Regions from separate parts of the Mesorhizobium sp. M1078 genome, predicted to be linked through region 3. Evidence: predicted binding sites of a transcription regulator. Region 3 holds the regulator's gene; each other region holds the start of a gene.
The links. Region 3 encodes LexA, which represses DNA repair genes until DNA is damaged. Its sites were predicted from a motif close to TGTTCNNNNTGTGTTCNG; they were not measured.

Region 1 (4,196 bases), on a different contig from region 3:
TGCTCGATCACCATCGGCACCAGATTGGCAAAGCCGCTCATCTCATTGTCTCCGTTTTGATTTTTCCGGTTTAGGCGGCGCGCAGCAACAGGCGTGGCGCGTTGGCGGCGACAGGCCGCTTGGGCTTGTATGCGCGCAGCCAGAGCCGGCAGCCGGCGCCGGCCATCGCGACCGCAGGCGTCAGGACAAACCCGTCATGGACGATGCGCAGATGCGTGCCGCCGGAAACGGTGCGGGCGAGTGTGAAGGTGACGATGCTCCCCAGCTCCTCGCGGTCGGCGTCGCCGGAACGCTCGCGCCAGGAATAGCGCAGCAGGCGCCCCGGTTCGGCATCGAGCACTTCGCACTCGATCGGCTTCTCAGGCCCGGCAAAGGCAAAGCGGCTGCCGGTTTCCGGATTGATGTCGTTCGGCATCATCCATTCCGCCAAGAGGTCCGGCACGGTCAGTGCCCGCCACACTTTTTCCGGTGCGTCCGGCAGATCGCATTCGAAGGCGAGGGCATCTTTGGCGGTCTGCGTCTGCTTTTCGTCGGTCATTGGTCCATGTCCTTCAAAACGACCTTCAGTCTTTCGATGCGCTCCGGCCAGAATGCGCGGTAGCGTTCGATCCAGCCGAGCAGCGGCTCGAGCCCTTGCGGATCGGCGCGATAGTAGGCGTTGCGGCCGGCGCGTCTTTCGCTGACCAGGCCTGCGCCGCGCAGCACGGCAAGGTGCTGCGACACCGCCGGCTGCGACACGCTCATGCCGGTGCGCAACTCCGACACGCTCATCTCGCCGGAAGTCAGCCGCTCGTAGACGGCGCGTCGCGTCGGGTCGGCCAGGGCGCGAAAAATCTCTGCTTCGATCATGGCAAAGCATAAGTCGATACTTATCGATTTGGCAAGGGGTGTTTTGAATGCTGCGTATTGATTGGATCCTGCCGGGCCTCTAAGCCGTGGGGAACAAGATGGGCCGATCATCGCGAGGCAGGAGTAGTATTTATGAATTCCAACGTCGATCTTTCGTCCGCCGAGAACCTCAACGAGGCTCTGAGGCTCTATCGCCGCCTCGTACTCGGTATAGGAGCGATCACCGTCATCGGTTTCGTGGCCGTGATCTTGTTGGCCAAGCTGGGTACGGCGCTATCGCCGCCATACGGGATTTACATCTTCGGCGAAGGATTGGGGACCTGGGGCCTGATCGCGGTGGTAGCGGCGCTCGTCGCTCAGGTGTGGTGGCACGGGCGCGCGATCGGGAAATTGCTGAATGACCCGGCTCTGAAATCTGAACCTGCAGTCGGGCTGATGTCGGCGCCAACCGTGATCGCACAGCGCGCCCATGGCATGGGCATGGAGTGGAGCGGCTTTTTCGGTCCGTTGCGGCCAGCTAAAAAACGGCGCTGACGACACCGCTTCTCGCCCCTGCGTGTCAGCTAAATCCACGCGCCCGCGTCGGCGATTGCTGCCATTCCTTGACAATCCGTGGTTAACAGTATAGGAACGAAAAGGGAACAAAAACCTTGTGGGAAAAGCCAGCCGCGGCAAGCCAGGATTGTGCGCGGCCTGTAAGGTGAACGACTTGAAATTTGTTTCGGATGAGCACGGAGAAGTGTCATGGCGGGTAGCGTCAACAAGGTCATTCTGGTCGGTAACCTCGGCGCGGACCCTGAAATCCGCCGCCTGAATTCCGGTGATCCGGTCGTCAACATCCGCATCGCCACGTCGGAAAGCTGGCGCGACAAGAACTCCGGCGAGCGCAAGGAAAAGACCGAATGGCACAACGTGGTCATTTTCAATGACCAGATCGCCAAGGTCGCCGAGCAGTACCTGAAGAAGGGCATGAAGGTTTACGTCGAAGGCCAGCTGCAGACACGCAAATGGCAAGACCAGACCGGCGCCGACAAGTACACGACCGAAGTCGTGCTGCAGAAATTCCGCGGCGAGCTGCAGATGCTCGATTCTCGCGGCGAGGGCGGCGGTCAGGTCGGCAACTATGCCGGCGGCGGCGGCGCGAGCCGTGGCTCGGATTTCGGCCAGTCTGGCCCCAATGAGAGCTTCAACCGCGGCGGCAATAGCGGTGGCGGCGGTTCCAAGGGCGGCGGTGGCGGCGGCTCGTCGCGCGAACTGGACGACGAAATCCCGTTCTGAGCTGACGATAGTCAGCGATATCTGAGGAGAGGGTGCGATGTCGCTCGGACCGCTTCTATCGGCGCGCCCTCCCATTCCATGGCACGCCTTCGCGGCCCTTGCCGCGCTGGCCGTTGGAGCTACGCAACTGGCGCTGCCGAAAGGCACGACGCGTCATCGTGTCGTCGGCTATGCCTGGGCGGCGCTGATGATGGTCGTCGCCATCTCCAGTTTCTGGATCCAGCAGATACGCCTCGTCGGTCCGTTCAGCCCGATCCATCTCTTGTCGATTTTAGTGTTGATCGCCGTGCCGCTTGCGGTCTGGCACGCGCATATGCATCGGGTCGCCACACATCGCAGGGTCATGATATCGCTGTATGTTTTCGCCCTGATCGGCGCCGGCGTGTTCACGCTGCTGCCGGGGCGGATCATGCACACGGTCGTCTTCGGCCAGTGACGCTTTCTGAAGGAAGATTGCCGTGAAAGCACGGATCAAATGGGTCGAGGAGCGCACCTTCGTCGGCGAGTCCGGCAGCGGCCACAAGGTTGTGCTGGGAACCGCCTCCGGGCCGGAAGGCAAGACGCCGGGTCCGAGCCCGATGGAACTGGTGCTGATCGACACCGGCGGCTGCTCGGCCTATGATGTCGTCCACATCCTCGAAAAAGGCCGCGAGGCGATCGAGGACTGTGTTGTCGAACTCGACGCCGACCGAGCCGAAACCGACCCGAAAGTCTTCACCCGCATCCACATGCATTTCATCGTCACGGGCCACGCGCTGTCGCTCGACAAGGTCCAGCGCGCCATCAACCTGTCGATCGAGAAATACTGCTCGGCCTCGGCCATGCTGGCCAAGACGGCTGTCATCACCCACGATTTCGAGGTCGTCGATACGGCGGTGGAGCAGGGAGCAGGGAGCAGGGAGCAGGGAGCAGGGAGCAGGGAGCAGGGAGCAGGGGCTGCCGTTCACCCCGCCATAAGCGCCTTGATGCCATCCGCGACGAACTGAACCGCAAGCGCGGCCAGAATGACGCCGAGCAGGCGGGTGAGGATCGAGCGGCCGGTCTGGCCGAGGATGCGGTCGATGCGCTCCGACAGCACGAACACCAGATAGGTGATGGCAAGGCAGACGAAGATGATGCCGACCAGCGCCGCTTGTGCTGCAAAACCCTGAAAAGAGCCCGACAGTAGCACAGTCGCCGAAATCGCACCGGGGCCGGCGATCAGCGGGATCGCCAGCGGGAAGGCCGCGATGTTGTGGATCATGTCCTTGGTGATGGCGACGTCGCCGATCTTCTCCTTGCGATCTTGGCGGCGCTCGAACACCATTTCGAAAGCGATGAAGAACAGCAAAAACCCGCCGGCGACGCGGAAAGCCGGCAGCGTGATGCCGAACACCGACAGGATGGACGCCCCCGCCACCGCAAACAGCGCCATCACCAGGAAGCCGATGATCGAGGCGCGCACCGAAACCTGCTGACGTTCCTCGCGGTTCATGCCGCGTGTCACCGCGAGGAAGAGCGGCGCGAGACCTGGCGGGTCGATGGTCACCAGAATGGTGACGAAGGCGTTGAACAGGCTGTCGAAACTCGGCATCGCTGACCCCTCCCGCCGGGCCGGACCCCTGCGCCACCATAGTGGTAGAGCAAAGCCCGACCGGTGGGAACCGTCTGACATGGCGATACCGGAGACGGCGTCAGTGTTAGGCGGCAGCGTTGCAATAGGCCTCCAGGCGATAGCCGTCGGCATCGACGACGAAGGCAGCGTAATAGTTCTCGCCATATTCGGCGCGCAGGCCCGGCGCGCCATTGTCGCTGCCGCCTGCACGCAAGGCGGCGGCATGGAAGGCAACGACACTCTGCCTAGTCGGCGCGGTAAAGCAGAAATGCAGACCGGACTTCTCGTCCGATGACACTGGCCGCTCCGCGTCGTTCACCCACAGCGCCACGGTTTGCGCACCATAACCCAGTGACCCTGGCGACTGGCTGAGGCAGGAATAACCGAGCGGCTTTAGCGCGGCATCGTAGAAGGGCTTCGAAAAATTGGTGTCGCGGACGTCGATCGAGACATGGTCAAGCATGTTTTTTCACCT
Region 2 (4,196 bases), on a different contig from region 3:
AGTAGAGAAAGGCAAACCGGCCGGGGTCGGAGTGGCAGAAGGCGGTTTCGGCATGGGCGATGAACTCGCGCGGGACGGTAAGCTGCGCGCCCTCTGGCACCGCCGGCAAGGCATCTCGAGGATCATTGGCGTCGGACCCGACACCCCAACTAATATCCTCAGGCCGGACCTCATTCAGCGTCAGACGCCGTGCCGCATCGCGCCAACCGGCGAAATCGGTCTGGCTCGCTAGCCGGACAGTGTATCGGGCAAGGTGGAGCTGGGCCGGCTGCATGGTCAAAACAGCGACAGTTGTTCGCAGGACTTTACGATCGTATCGCGCAGGCCTGTCTTGTCGGTGAGTCCGCCCGGCGACCAGCCTTCGGCGATGATGAAGGGCCTCAGCTTGGCGATCGAATGGCAGATCCGTCCGACATCTTCCAGCCGCATACGTCGGTGGCGGCGGGTTTCAAGGATCTTCGCCACCACCTTGGTGCCCAGACCCGGAACCCGCAGCAGCGCTTCCCGATCGGCGCGGTTGATGTCGACGGGAAACCTCGCCCGATTGCGCAAAGCCCAGGCGAGCTTGGGGTCAATGGCGAGATCGAGCATGCCGTCGCTGCTGCCGGCGAGGATTTCCGGCTGCGAAAAGCCGTAGAAGCGCATCAGCCAGTCGGCCTGATAGAGCCGGTGCTCGCGCATCAGCGGCGGTTTCTGGAGCGGCAGCGACGATGACGAATCCGGGATCGGGCTGAAGGCGGAGTAATAGACGCGCCGCAGATGGTAGCTGCCATAGAGCCGCGCACTGGAGTGCAAGATACCGTCGTCGGATGTCTTGTCGGCGCCGACGATCATCTGCGTCGACTGACCTCCGGGCGCAAAGCGTTCGCGCTTCTTGGTCCGCAACGTCGGCTCGGCCTTTTCCTCCATCTTCCGGCGCAGGTTCGCCATGGAAAGCCGGATCGTTTGCGGCTTCTTCTCCGGCGCTAGTTTCTTCACGCCCTCATCGGTTGGCAGTTCGACATTGATAGACAGCCGGTCGGCGTAGAGCCCGGCCTGCTCGACCAGTTCGGCCGAGCTTTCCGGAATGGTCTTCAGATGAATATAGCCGGAGAATTTTTCGTCCAGCCGCAGCCGCCGCGCCACTTCCACCATTTCGGCCATGGTCTCGTCGGGCGAACGGATGACGCCGGAGGACAGGAACAGGCCTTCGATGTAGTTGCGCCGATAAAAGTCCATGGTCAGCTTCACCACCTCGTCGATGCTAAAGCGGGCGCGGCGCACATTCGATGACGAGCGGTTGATGCAGTAGCTGCAATCGTAAATGCAGAAATTGGTGAGCAGGATTTTCAGGAGCGAAATGCAGCGGCCATCCGGCGCGTAGGAATGGCAGATGCCCATGCCTTCTGTGGAGCCGATACCGCCGGATTGGAGCGAATCCTTCTTCGCCGAGCCGGACGAAGCACAGGAGGCGTCGTATTTGGCGGCGTCAGACAGGATTGCCAGCTTTTCACGGACGGTGGGCGCGCTCATCTGTTCATGATATGTTCTTGAAGGCTGCAGCGCCACCTCATTTGATGCAGGCGGCGAAAAAGTGATCGCCGCCCGCCGTCAGGGCAATCAGAGACCGTTTCGAAATTCGCTCTGGCGAGTCATATGGTGGTGGTTTCGAGAACCGAAGCGCAGCGGACATTTGGTCCGTGAGCATCGGAAGCGCAGAAACCACCATCGATGGCCGCCGGAGTAGAATTTCGAAACGGTCTCTCAGACCTCGTGCAGGTAGAGGTGGTAGTCCAGCTCGCTCACCGTACGCGCGACGCGCAGATACTCCGACTGCTTGATCGCCACGAAGGTGCGATGCAGATCCTCGCCAAGCGCCTCTTTCAGGAAGCTCGAGGCCCGCGCCGCCTCGATCGCGGCGCGCCAGTCGACCGGCATGGTCGTGCGCGTGACAGCGGCTTCATAGCCATTCCCAGTGGTTTCAGGGCCGGGGTCGAGGCCTTCGTCCAGACCCTTGATGATGCCGGCCAGCACCGTTGCCGCGATCAGGTAGGGATTGGCGTCGACGCCCGACGGCCGGTGCTCGATGCGCCGGTTCTTGGCGTCGCCCGCCGGGATGCGCAGCGCCACCGAACGGTTGTTGACGCCCCAGGTCGGCGCCACCGGCGCATAGGACTGCGAGACGAAGCGCCGCCAGGAATTGGCGTGCGGCGCAAACACCAGCATCGATTCGGCCATGGTCTGGATCAGCCCGCCGAGCCCCTGCAGCAGCGGCAGCGACCAGCTTTCGCCGCCAGCCTCGGCAAAAACGTTGCGGCCGTTCTTGTCCTGCAACGAAACATGGAAATGCATGCCGGAGCCGGCGTATTTTTCGATCGGCTTGGCCATGAAGCAGGCGGTGACACCATGGCGGCGCGCCTGCGCCCGCACCAGCCGCTTCAACATGACGAGGTCGTCGGCCGCCCGCATGACATCCTTGCGATAGTTCAGCGTCAGCTCGTACTGGCCGGGCGCGTATTCGGAAATCACCGTTTCGGCCGGAATGCCTTGCGCCTTAGCCGCGGCATAGATGTCGGAAAACAGCGGCTCCATGCCGTGCAGATGGTCGACGGAATAGACTTCCGTCTTGGCCGAGCGGCGGCCGTCGAGCACGGCGTCCGCCGGCTTTACCTTGCCGTCGGCGTCACGCTCATTGGCAAGCAGGAAAAATTCGAGTTCGAAGGCGCCGGCGGGATAGAGGCCCTTGGCCGCCAAGATGTCGACCTGCCTGGCCAGCGCCAGCCGTGGGTCCGACGACATAGGCTGTCCCTCGAGATGGTACATCGCCATCAGCAACTGGCCGCGCGGCGGGTTCGTGCCGTAAAGCGGCACCAGGGTGCCGGGGATCGGCCAGGCCCTGAGGTCGCCATCGCCGGTCGTCCAGATCAGCCCGGTTTCGTGAACATCCTCGCCGGTGATGTCGAGGCCGAGGATCGAGATCGGCATGTGGCGGCCGCCCTCGAAGATGCTTTTCAGCTCATGCCGGCGCACGATCTTGCCGCGGCCGACCCCGTTGGCGTCGGTCAAGACGATATCGAAGGCTTCGATTTCGGGATGGGCGTCGAGAAAGGCTTGCGCCTCGGCGGGCGTCGAGCCCGAAGGTGAAGTCATGATTAGTGTACTCGAGTTTGGCTTGGCAGCTTGTCTCATGCCGTCAGCCTTGCCGCAACCGTGGCGAAGGCGGTGATCAGCCGGTTGACCTGGGCGCCGGTGGTGGCCGGTGAGATCAGCATCATGTTGTGAAAGGGCGCGATCAGCACGCCCTGGTTGACCAGCGCGACATGGATAGCCGCCTCAAGCTCCGGCGCATGGGCAGTCTCGGCTTCGGCGCCGTTCCTGAGCGGGCCAGGGGCGCAGATGAACTCGACGCGGGCGCCGACGCGGGCGACATGCCAGGGCAGATTGTAGCGATCGATGACGCCGGTCAGCCCGGCATCGAGCCGCAGGGCAAGGCGATCCATCCGGGCATAATTCTCCTGCGTCATCACCTCTTCGAGCGTTGCGCGCATGGCTGCGAACTGCAGCGGGTTCGCCGACAGCGTCGTGCCCATGCCGGAATAGCCCGGCTCCTTGGTTCGGTTGTAGTCGGCATAGCGCGAGGCGACCTCGTCGCTCATGCCCCACACGCTTGCCGGCACGCCACCGGCGATCGGCTTGCCCAGCACGAAAAGGTCGGGCTGCAGCCCGAATTTTCTGGTGTAGCCCCCTGGGCCGGTCGAGATGGTGTGGGTCTCGTCGATCAGCAGCAGCGTTCCGGCCGCGCGCGTCAGTTTGCGCAAGGCGTCGTGAAAACCCGGATCGGGCAGCACCATGCAGGAATTTGTCAGCACCGGCTCGGCGATGACGCAGGCGACATCGCGGTCGGCGAGCGCCGCTTCCAGTGCAGCAATATCGTTGAATTCGATGACCTTCGCCGTCCTGGTCAGGTCGCGGAATTCGCCCGCCAGGCCCGGCCGGTTGACAGCTTTGCCGTCGACCAGCCGGACCATCGTCTCGTCGACCGAGCCGTGATAGCAGCCGTTGAAGACCAGGATCTTTTCCCGACCGGTGATAGCGCGGGCAACACGCAGCGCGAAGCGGTTGGCGTCGGTGGCGCTGGTGGCGATCTGCCAGAACGGCAGACCGAAACGCTGTGTGAGCAGCGGCCCGATGGCCAGCGCATCCTCCGAAGGCAGCAT
Region 3 (4,196 bases):
CATCTGTTCTGCATGGCCGCGATGCTGTGCGCGCTCGGCGTCGTCGCCGCCAAGGTCGAGACCTGGCGCGCCGGAACGCAGATGCTCGGCTCCGAGATCCAGACACGGCTGACCGGCCGCGTCGTCAGTCTCGAACAGATGGAGAGCGGGCGCATCAGGCTGACGCTTGACGTGGTTTCGACCGCTTACCCCGAGTTGCGCTACGCCCCGGAGCGGGTCAGGCTCTCGGCGCGGACCGTTCCCGCCGATATGACCGCCGGCTCCCTGATCACCGGCTATGCCAGGCTGTTGCCGCCGACCGGTCCGGTGCGGCCGGAGAGCTACGATTTCTCCTTCGACAGCTATTTCACCGGTATCGGCGGCAGCGGCTTCTTTCTCGGGAATCCGAAAACCATTGCTACGCAGGGACCGCCGCCGCTGGCCGCGCGGCTCTCCTCGGCAATCGAGAACGCGCGCGAAAACATTGCCGACCATATCAGGGGCAAGATCGGCGGCGCCGAAGGCGAGATTGCCGCGGCGTTGATTGTCGGGGTGCGCGCCGGCATCCCGGACGAGGTCAACGAAGCGATGCGGCGCACCGGCATATACCACATCATCTCCATCTCCGGCCTGCACATGGCGCTGGTTGCCGGCACCATCATGGCGTTGCTGCGTGGCGCCTTTGCGCTGTTTCCCGATTTCTCTTCGCGCCGGCCGGTGAAGAAATATGCGGCCGCGGCAGCGCTTGTCTCGATCGCCGCCTATCTCGTTATTTCAGGCGTCGTGGTTGCCGCCGAGCGCAGCTTCATCATGCTGGCGGTCATGCTTGTCGCCGTGCTGTTTGATCGCGCCGCACTCACCATGCGCAATCTGGCGATCTCCGCCATTGCCGTCATCCTGGTGTCGCCGCACGAGGTGGTCGGTCCCAGCTTCCAGATGTCGTTTGCCGCCACTGCCGCCCTTGTCGGCGCCTATGCCGGCTGGGCCGATTACCGCGCCGACAAGGTGAGAACGCCGCTGGCAAAGCGCTCCTTCGTCGGCTTCCTGTCGCGAAAATTCGCGCTGGCCATGGGCGGCCTCGCCATGACCTCGATCATCGCCGGCAGTGCAACCTTGCTGTTCGCCATCTGGCATTTTCAGCGTGTGTCGCCGCTCAGCCTGATCGCCAATCTGGCCGTGATGCCGATTGTTTCGTTGATCGTCATGCCCTTTGCCGTGCTCAGCGCACTGGCGATGCCGTTCGGCGCCGACGGGCCGCTCCTCTATGTGATGGGCAAGGGTCTGATGGCGATGATCGCTATATCGGCCTGGATTTCCGAGCGCTCGCCGGTCGACGCCGTCGGGCTGATCTCCATCCGCTCGGTGCTGTTGGTGGCGGTCGCCCTCGTCATCGCCACCATGGCCACCACCTGGCTCAGGTTGGCGGCCGTGCCTTTCGCGCTGGCCGGCCTGTTGACGGTGCCGCAGGTGCTTACGCCCGACGTGCTCATATCCGAGGATGCGCATCTGGTGGCCATGCCGATCGGTGGCGGCGAACTCGCCCTCAACCGCGAACGCTCCAACGAATTCACCACGGACAATTGGAAACGGGCGCTGCGGGCCGAAACCATTATCCCACCTGAGATTTTCGAGGCAACAGATACGCGGTTCGATCTCGATCCGCTCGATCTGCCGCCCGGCTCGCCCTTCTATTGCACCGGCGATCTCTGTATCGCCCGGCACCCTTCCGGAGCCATTGTAGCGCTTGCGAAAGACCGCAAGACGGCGCGGCCGGCCTGTGCCTTCGCGAGCCTGATCGTCATCGATGACGCCACCGCCTACAATCCGTGCCGCGACCCGCTGGTGCTGGTCGTGACTAAGAAACAGCTGGCCCGCGACGGCAGCGCCGCCGTCTTCTTCGATCCGCAATCGGCAGCGGCAGCGCCAACCATCCGCTTCGCCGTCGACAAGCCGTATCGCCCCTGGCACGAGCAACGCCGCTTCTCCCGCGAAGCGCGCGGCCTGCCGCCTTACAACCAGCGTGAAAAGTACAAACCCAAGCCGGCTCAGTAGCGCCGGATCAATCCGACAAGCTTGCCCTGCACCTTCACCCTGTCCGGTCCAAAAATGCGGGTCTCGTAGGCCGGGTTGGCGGCTTCCAGGGCGATCGAGGCGCCCTTGCGGCGGAAGCGTTTCAGGGTCGCTTCCTCATCGTCGACCAACGCCACCACGATCTCGCCGGGGCTGGCTGTGTCGGCATTGCGGATGATGACCGTGTCGCCATCGAAAATGCCGGCCTCGATCATCGAATCGCCCTTAACCTCGAGCGCGTAGTGTTCGCCGCCCATGATCATGTCGGGCGGCACCGAGATCGAATGGGTCTGATGCTGGATGGCGTCGATCGGCACGCCGGCGGCGATGCGTCCCATAACCGGGATTGAAATCGCGGAAACGGCATCGTCATTGCCGGCCGACATCGAACGCGACGGCGAGCCCGGCCTGATCTGGCGGCCGAGACCGCCTTGGCCCAACGCGCCTTGTCCCTGGCCGCCTTGCCCTTGGCCGGTTTGACCAAGACTGCCCTGAATGACGCTCGGCGAAAACTTCCTCGCCGCATTGAGGCCTGGTGCGATCGAGTCGGGTAGCCGCAGCACTTCCAGCGCGCGCGCCCGGTTCGGCAGCCGGCGAATGAAACCGCGCTCCTCAAGCGCTGTGATCAGTCGGTGGATGCCGGACTTGGAGGCGAGGTCGAGCGCTTCCTTCATCTCGTCGAAGGACGGCGGGATTCCGCTCTCCTTCAGGCGTTCATGGATGAACATCAGAAGCTCATGTTGTTTGCGCGTCAGCATCGCGGCCCCCAAGGGTTCTGAAACCAGAATCGGAAAAAACAAACCCAGAACAAACACTATCTGTTCCAGTTGTGTTCCGCAACCTTTTAAAGTTTAATGAATGTGTTGACGTTTTGTTCAGCGTAACGTTCGGCGCTGCGAGCGCCGCCTGCGCCCAGTTGCCAGCAACGGGGTGAAACGAAGACAAAGTGCCCTGCGTCGTCGGTTACGATCGCCGCTTCCCTTTCGGACGGGGCTGCGCAGCATCCGCGCCGGGTTCGCTCTGGGCATAGACCTGCAGCGTGGAGCCGATGTGAGCGGTCATCAGAGTTTTCGCACGTTCGACGTCGCGATCGAGGGCCGCTTCCATCAGGGCGGTATGGTGTTCGATCGCCACGGCGTCGCGCAGGGCCGCCACGGCCTTCCGGTGCCCATCCGTGCGGCCGGCGGCGGCGCGCAGCGTGGGGGCCAGACCCAGAAAGCGGTGATGGCGATGCAATTGGTCGGAAATCGTTGCATTGAAGCGCAGCAGCCAGCTGGATGTCGCGGCACTGAGCAGCGCCGCATGGAAGGCATCGTGTTTTTCGTACCACGCGTCGACCGCATCATCCGATGGATCGTCGAGAACAGACCCGCACCGTGAGAGACGATAGTGGGCGGCAACGACCGCGTCTTCCCACTCACGGTCGCCTTTCTCGATCGATTCCACCAGCAGGGGCAGTTCGACCACCAGCCGCGCACGCGCCAGATCCTCGAGCTCCGCCCGAGAGACGGGAGCGACCGCAAACCCGCGGTTGCTGATGGCGGTCACAAGCCGTTCCGCCTCCAGCCGCGACAGCGCTTCGCGCAACGGCGTCCAGCCGATGCCGTAGGTGTTGCGCAACGTGCTCAGCTTCAACGGCGCGGCAGGCGCCAGCCGGGTCGCAAGAATATCGCGCCTGAGCAGGCGATAGGCCACTTCCGTCTTCGAGGTCTGCTCGTCATCCAGCATCGTGATCCATCAGTCATAAACGCTCGGCGGATCATTATATATCAAAGCCTTTCAATGGGTGAATTATATATAATGTTTGACAGTTCAAGGGCGACCACTCAAGATCGCCGGCATGTTTGGGCGGCAGGCTCCGCCGCGCGCGTTTGTCCATGGAGGGGCGCCGGATCATGAGCACGACACCCGATCTCGCTACAATCGAAGCAATGGATGCCGCCGATCCGCTGCGCTCCATGCGCGAACGCTTTGTCTTGCCGCAAGGCGTAATTTATCTCGACGGCAATTCGCTGGGTGCCGCGTCACCAGCCGTCTTCAGCGAATTGCAGCAGGCCGCCACGCAGGAATGGGCGCACGACCTCATTCGCGCCTGGAACACCGCTGGCTGGTTCAACATGCCGGTGGAACTGGGAGATCAGCTCGGA
Region 4 (4,196 bases), on a different contig from region 3:
TCTTTTCCGCGCCCTTGTGGACGCCGCCAATGCCGCCGGTGGCGAACACCTTTATCCCGACCATGTCAGCGGCGATCATGGTGGCGGCGACCGTGGTGCCGCCGGTGCGGCCTTGCGCCACCGCAAAGCCGAGATCGGCGCGCGACAGCTTCATGGCGTCGCCGGTCATGGCCAGCGACTCGCGCTCGCCGTCGGAAAGCCCGATCTTGATGCGGCCGGCGACCACGGCGATCGTCGCTGGCACCGCGCCATTATCCAGGATTATCTTTTCGACATTGGCGGCCATGGCGCCATTGTCGGGGTAAGGCATGCCATGGGTGATGATGGTGCTTTCCAGCGCCACGACGGGGCGGCCAGCGGCGAGCGCCTCGGCCACGGGCGCGTGGAGGTCGATGAAGGGGCGGGCGCTTTGCGGTGTCATGATGGTCTCCGATCCGGAGATCCGCGCGTCCGCTTGGACGTCGCGCTCCGGCAATGGCAATTGGCCGCCCTCATGCCATTTCCTGCGCGTCGGGCACAAGAGCCAGTGCCTCGGTGAAGGTCGCGGCGGTGAAGGCCGGCACGGCATCCGAACTTTCGATGGCGAGCGTCGCCGCGGCAACGCCTTCGCGGAGGGCCTGGCGCAATGCCAGGCCGCGCAGCAGGGCAGCGATGGTGGCGCCGGCCAGCGCGTCGCCGGCGCCGGTTACGTCGGCGACTTTTCTCGGCGCCGGCGGCAGGATAGAGAAGGCGCCGGCTTCGTCGAATCCCAGCACCGGGCCGTCGCCCGCCGTCACCACGCCACTGGTGAGGCCGCTGCAGCGCAGTCCGTCGACGGTCTCGCGCTCGGTGGCATTGGCATCGACGCCGGCCAGCGCCATGGCCTCGCGCCGGTTCATGAAGACCTGCGCGAGTTCCTTCAGCACCGGTATCAGCCGCACCACCTTGGCCGGCGAAATGGCGATGGCGAACACCGGCTTGCCGGCGGCGAGCCCCACCAGCCGCTCCAGCGCCGTTGATGGCAGATTGGCGTCGCAGAGCACCGCATCGGCCTCGGCGACCAACTCGCGCACCTTGGAGCGGCGGATCTGCTTGGGGAACGCCAAATCGTAGAGCGCCATATCGGCAAAGCCGGTGATCAGCTCGCCGTCGCGATCGATCAGCGCCGTGTAGCTCGGCGTCGTGCGGTCGAGGAAAACCGCCGACAGGTCGGCAATGCCGGAGTCGGCGATGGCGCGCGCAACCGTCTCGGCCGAGGCATCGCCGCCGCGCACCGACAAAAGCGAGGCCGAGACGCCGCGCCGCACCAGGCTGCGCAGCGCGTTGAATACGCCGCCGCCGACATCCTCGCGCATCGTGCCGGGGTTGGACGCCGCGGGCACGTACGTGCCCGACACATGGCCGCGGCGATCGATATGGGCGCCGCCCACCGCCAGTATCTTTGCTGATTTCACCATGCCGGCGATATGACCTTTGTTATTCGAGCCGCACAAGCGCTACGCTGTGCGGCGGAGCTTCGCAGGCGAGCCGGCGATTCGGCCGATCGAAACAGCCGGAGCGTCTGGCCCAATGCGGAACGCATCCGAAAACAAAACCACGAGACAAAAAAAGAACAAATCCGGATAAAGATGGTTTTTCAGTCATTTGACCCCTCTTGCCAAATGAGAACAAAAGTAGTACAAAATGGGCAGGGATTACGGATTGTCCGGCCTTCATTGACGACCAAGGGGTGATGTATCATGGCTCAGAATTCTTTGCGGCTTGTAGAGGACAAAGCGGTGGACAAATCAAAGGCTCTGGACGCAGCGCTGTCGCAAATCGAGCGCGCCTTCGGCAAGGGCTCGATCATGCGGCTTGGCGCCAATGAGCAGGTCGTCGAGATCGAAACCGTGCCGACGGGATCGCTGGGCCTCGACATCGCGCTTGGCGTTGGCGGCCTGCCGCGCGGCCGCATTGTCGAGATCTACGGGCCGGAAAGCTCGGGCAAGACGACGCTGGCGCTGCATACGGTGGCGGAAGCCCAGAAGAAAGGCGGCATCTGCGCCTTCGTCGATGCCGAGCATGCGCTCGACCCGGTCTATGCCCGCAAGCTCGGCGTGGACCTCGAAAACCTGCTGATCTCGCAGCCCGACACCGGCGAGCAGGCGCTGGAAATCTGCGACACGCTGGTGCGTTCCGGCGCCATCGACGTTCTGGTGGTCGATTCGGTGGCGGCACTGACGCCGCGCGCTGAAATCGAGGGCGAGATGGGCGATTCTCTGCCCGGTCTTCAGGCGCGTCTGATGAGCCAGGCGCTGCGCAAGCTGACCGCCTCGATCTCGCGCTCCAACACCATGGTCATCTTCATCAACCAGATCCGCATGAAGATCGGCGTCATGTTCGGTTCGCCCGAAACCACGACCGGCGGCAACGCGCTGAAATTCTACGCTTCGGTGCGCCTCGACATCCGCCGCATCGGCTCGGTCAAGGACCGCGACGAGGTCGTCGGCAACCAGACCCGGGTCAAGGTGGTCAAGAACAAGCTGGCGCCGCCCTTCAAGGTGGTCGAGTTCGACATCATGTATGGCGAGGGCGTCTCCAAGACCGGCGAACTGGTCGATCTCGGCGTCAAGGCCGGCGTGGTCGAGAAGTCCGGCGCCTGGTTCTCCTACAATTCGCAGCGTCTCGGCCAAGGTCGCGAAAACGCCAAACTGTTCCTGCGCGACAATCCCGACACGGCGCGCGAGATCGAACTTGCGCTGCGGCAGAATGCCGGGCTGATCGCCGAGAAATTTCTTGAAAATGGCGGCCCCGAGCGCGGCGAAAGCGACGACGGCTTCGAGGAAGAATCCGGCGCCATGTAGGGCACGGCCATAAATCCGGTCTATTACCCGATGCTTAAGTAACCGAGTTCTTTAGTATTGCGTTTCAAACCGCCGGCCTTCGCGCCGGCGGTTTTCGTTTTTGGGCAGCGTGAAGCCGGCTTGGCAGTTGCCGGATTGGCCCAATTCCGTGTTTCTGGACAGGGTGGGGCGTGCCCGCTAAAAGGCCAAGTCGATCTTCTAAAAAGCAGAGACCAGTGTCCGCCGGCCGTGCCGGCGGTTTTCGCGAAAAGGCAGCAGTCATGAGTGGCGTGAACGAGATCCGGTCGACATTCCTCGACTATTTTCGCAAGGAGGGCCACGAGGTCGTGGCCTCGAGCCCGCTGGTGCCGCGCAACGACCCGACGCTGATGTTCACCAATGCCGGCATGGTGCAGTTCAAGAACGTCTTCACCGGCCTGGAGAAGCGGTCCTATTCGCGCGCCACCACCGCGCAGAAAAGCGTGCGGGCCGGCGGCAAGCACAACGACCTCGACAATGTCGGCTACACCGCGCGCCATCTGACCTTCTTCGAAATGCTCGGCAATTTCTCCTTCGGCGACTATTTCAAGGAGCGCGCCATCGAACTGGCCTGGAACCTGATCACCAAGGAGTTCGGGCTGAACAAGGACAAGCTGCTGGTCACTGTCTATCACACCGATGACGAGGCGGCCGGCTTCTGGAAGAAGATCGCCGGTTTCTCCGATGACCGCATCATCCGCATCCCGACCTCCGACAATTTCTGGGCTATGGGCGACACCGGACCGTGCGGGCCGTGCTCGGAAATCTTCATCGACCGTGGCGATCACATCTGGGGCGGCCCTCCCGGCAGCCCGGAGGAGGACGGCGACCGCTTCCTTGAATTCTGGAACCTGGTGTTCATGCAATATGAGCAGGTCACCAAGGATGAGCGCATCGACCTGCCGCGGCCGTCGATCGACACCGGCATGGGCCTGGAGCGCATGGCGTCCATCCTGCAAGGGGTGGAAAGCGTCTTCGAGACCGACCTGTTCCGCCACCTGATCGATGCGGCCTCGTCGGCGCTCGGGCAGGGACCCGACAAGGAGACGGTCGCCTCCTTCCGCGTCATTGCCGACCATCTGCGCTCGTCCTCTTTCCTGGTGGCCGATGGCGTGCTGCCGTCGAACGAAGGCCGCGGCTATGTGCTGCGCCGCATCATGCGCCGCGCCATGCGCCATGCGCAGTTGCTCGGCGCCAAGGAGCCGTTGATGTGGAAGCTGGTGCCGGCGCTGGTGCGTGAGATGGGCCAGGCCTATCCCGAACTGCCACGCGGCGAACAGCTGATCACCGAGACGCTGAAGCTCGAGGAGACCAGGTTCCGCAAGACGCTGGTGCGCGGCCTCGGCCTGCTCTCGG

Region 1: a site for LexA is predicted at 1,476-1,493, ahead of ssb (single-stranded DNA-binding protein). Genes of this name have one in related genera too.
Region 2: a site for LexA is predicted at 1,514-1,531, ahead of NKH38_RS17825 (putative DNA modification/repair radical SAM protein). Genes of this name have one in related genera too.
Region 4: a site for LexA is predicted at 1,643-1,660, ahead of recA (recombinase RecA). Genes of this name have one in related genera too.

What each region holds. Positions count from the first base shown of each region.
Region 1 is NZ_JAMYMP010000006.1:86,759-90,954, reverse strand. Features, by position in the region: gene NKH38_RS10950 (ATP-dependent Clp protease proteolytic subunit) at 1-41, opposite strand, end outside; gene NKH38_RS10945 (SRPBCC family protein) at 71-538, opposite strand; gene NKH38_RS10940 (ArsR/SmtB family transcription factor) at 535-849, opposite strand; gene NKH38_RS10935 (ABC transporter ATP-binding protein) at 982-1,383, shown strand; gene ssb (single-stranded DNA-binding protein) at 1,594-2,127, shown strand; gene NKH38_RS10925 (DUF2306 domain-containing protein) at 2,165-2,563, shown strand; partial or broken gene NKH38_RS10920 (OsmC family protein) at 2,586-3,008, shown strand; gene NKH38_RS10915 (MarC family protein) at 3,071-3,700, opposite strand; gene NKH38_RS10910 (VOC family protein) at 3,807-4,184, opposite strand; gene NKH38_RS10905 (hypothetical protein) at 4,177-4,196, opposite strand, start outside.
Region 2 is NZ_JAMYMP010000012.1:153,551-157,746, reverse strand. Features, by position in the region: gene NKH38_RS17830 (UdgX family uracil-DNA binding protein) at 1-274, opposite strand, end outside; gene NKH38_RS17825 (putative DNA modification/repair radical SAM protein) at 277-1,512, opposite strand; gene NKH38_RS17820 (glutamine synthetase family protein) at 1,744-3,129, opposite strand; gene NKH38_RS17815 (aspartate aminotransferase family protein) at 3,165-4,196, opposite strand, start outside.
Region 3 is NZ_JAMYMP010000018.1:17,023-21,218, forward strand. Features, by position in the region: gene NKH38_RS21815 (ComEC/Rec2 family competence protein) at 1-2,031, shown strand, start outside; gene lexA (transcriptional repressor LexA) at 2,025-2,807, opposite strand; gene NKH38_RS21825 (GntR family transcriptional regulator) at 3,013-3,777, opposite strand; gene kynU (kynureninase) at 3,945-4,196, shown strand, end outside.
Region 4 is NZ_JAMYMP010000006.1:219,461-223,656, reverse strand. Features, by position in the region: gene NKH38_RS11605 (pseudouridine-5'-phosphate glycosidase) at 1-421, opposite strand, end outside; gene NKH38_RS11600 (carbohydrate kinase family protein) at 492-1,436, opposite strand; gene recA (recombinase RecA) at 1,719-2,822, shown strand; gene alaS (alanine--tRNA ligase) at 3,083-4,196, shown strand, end outside.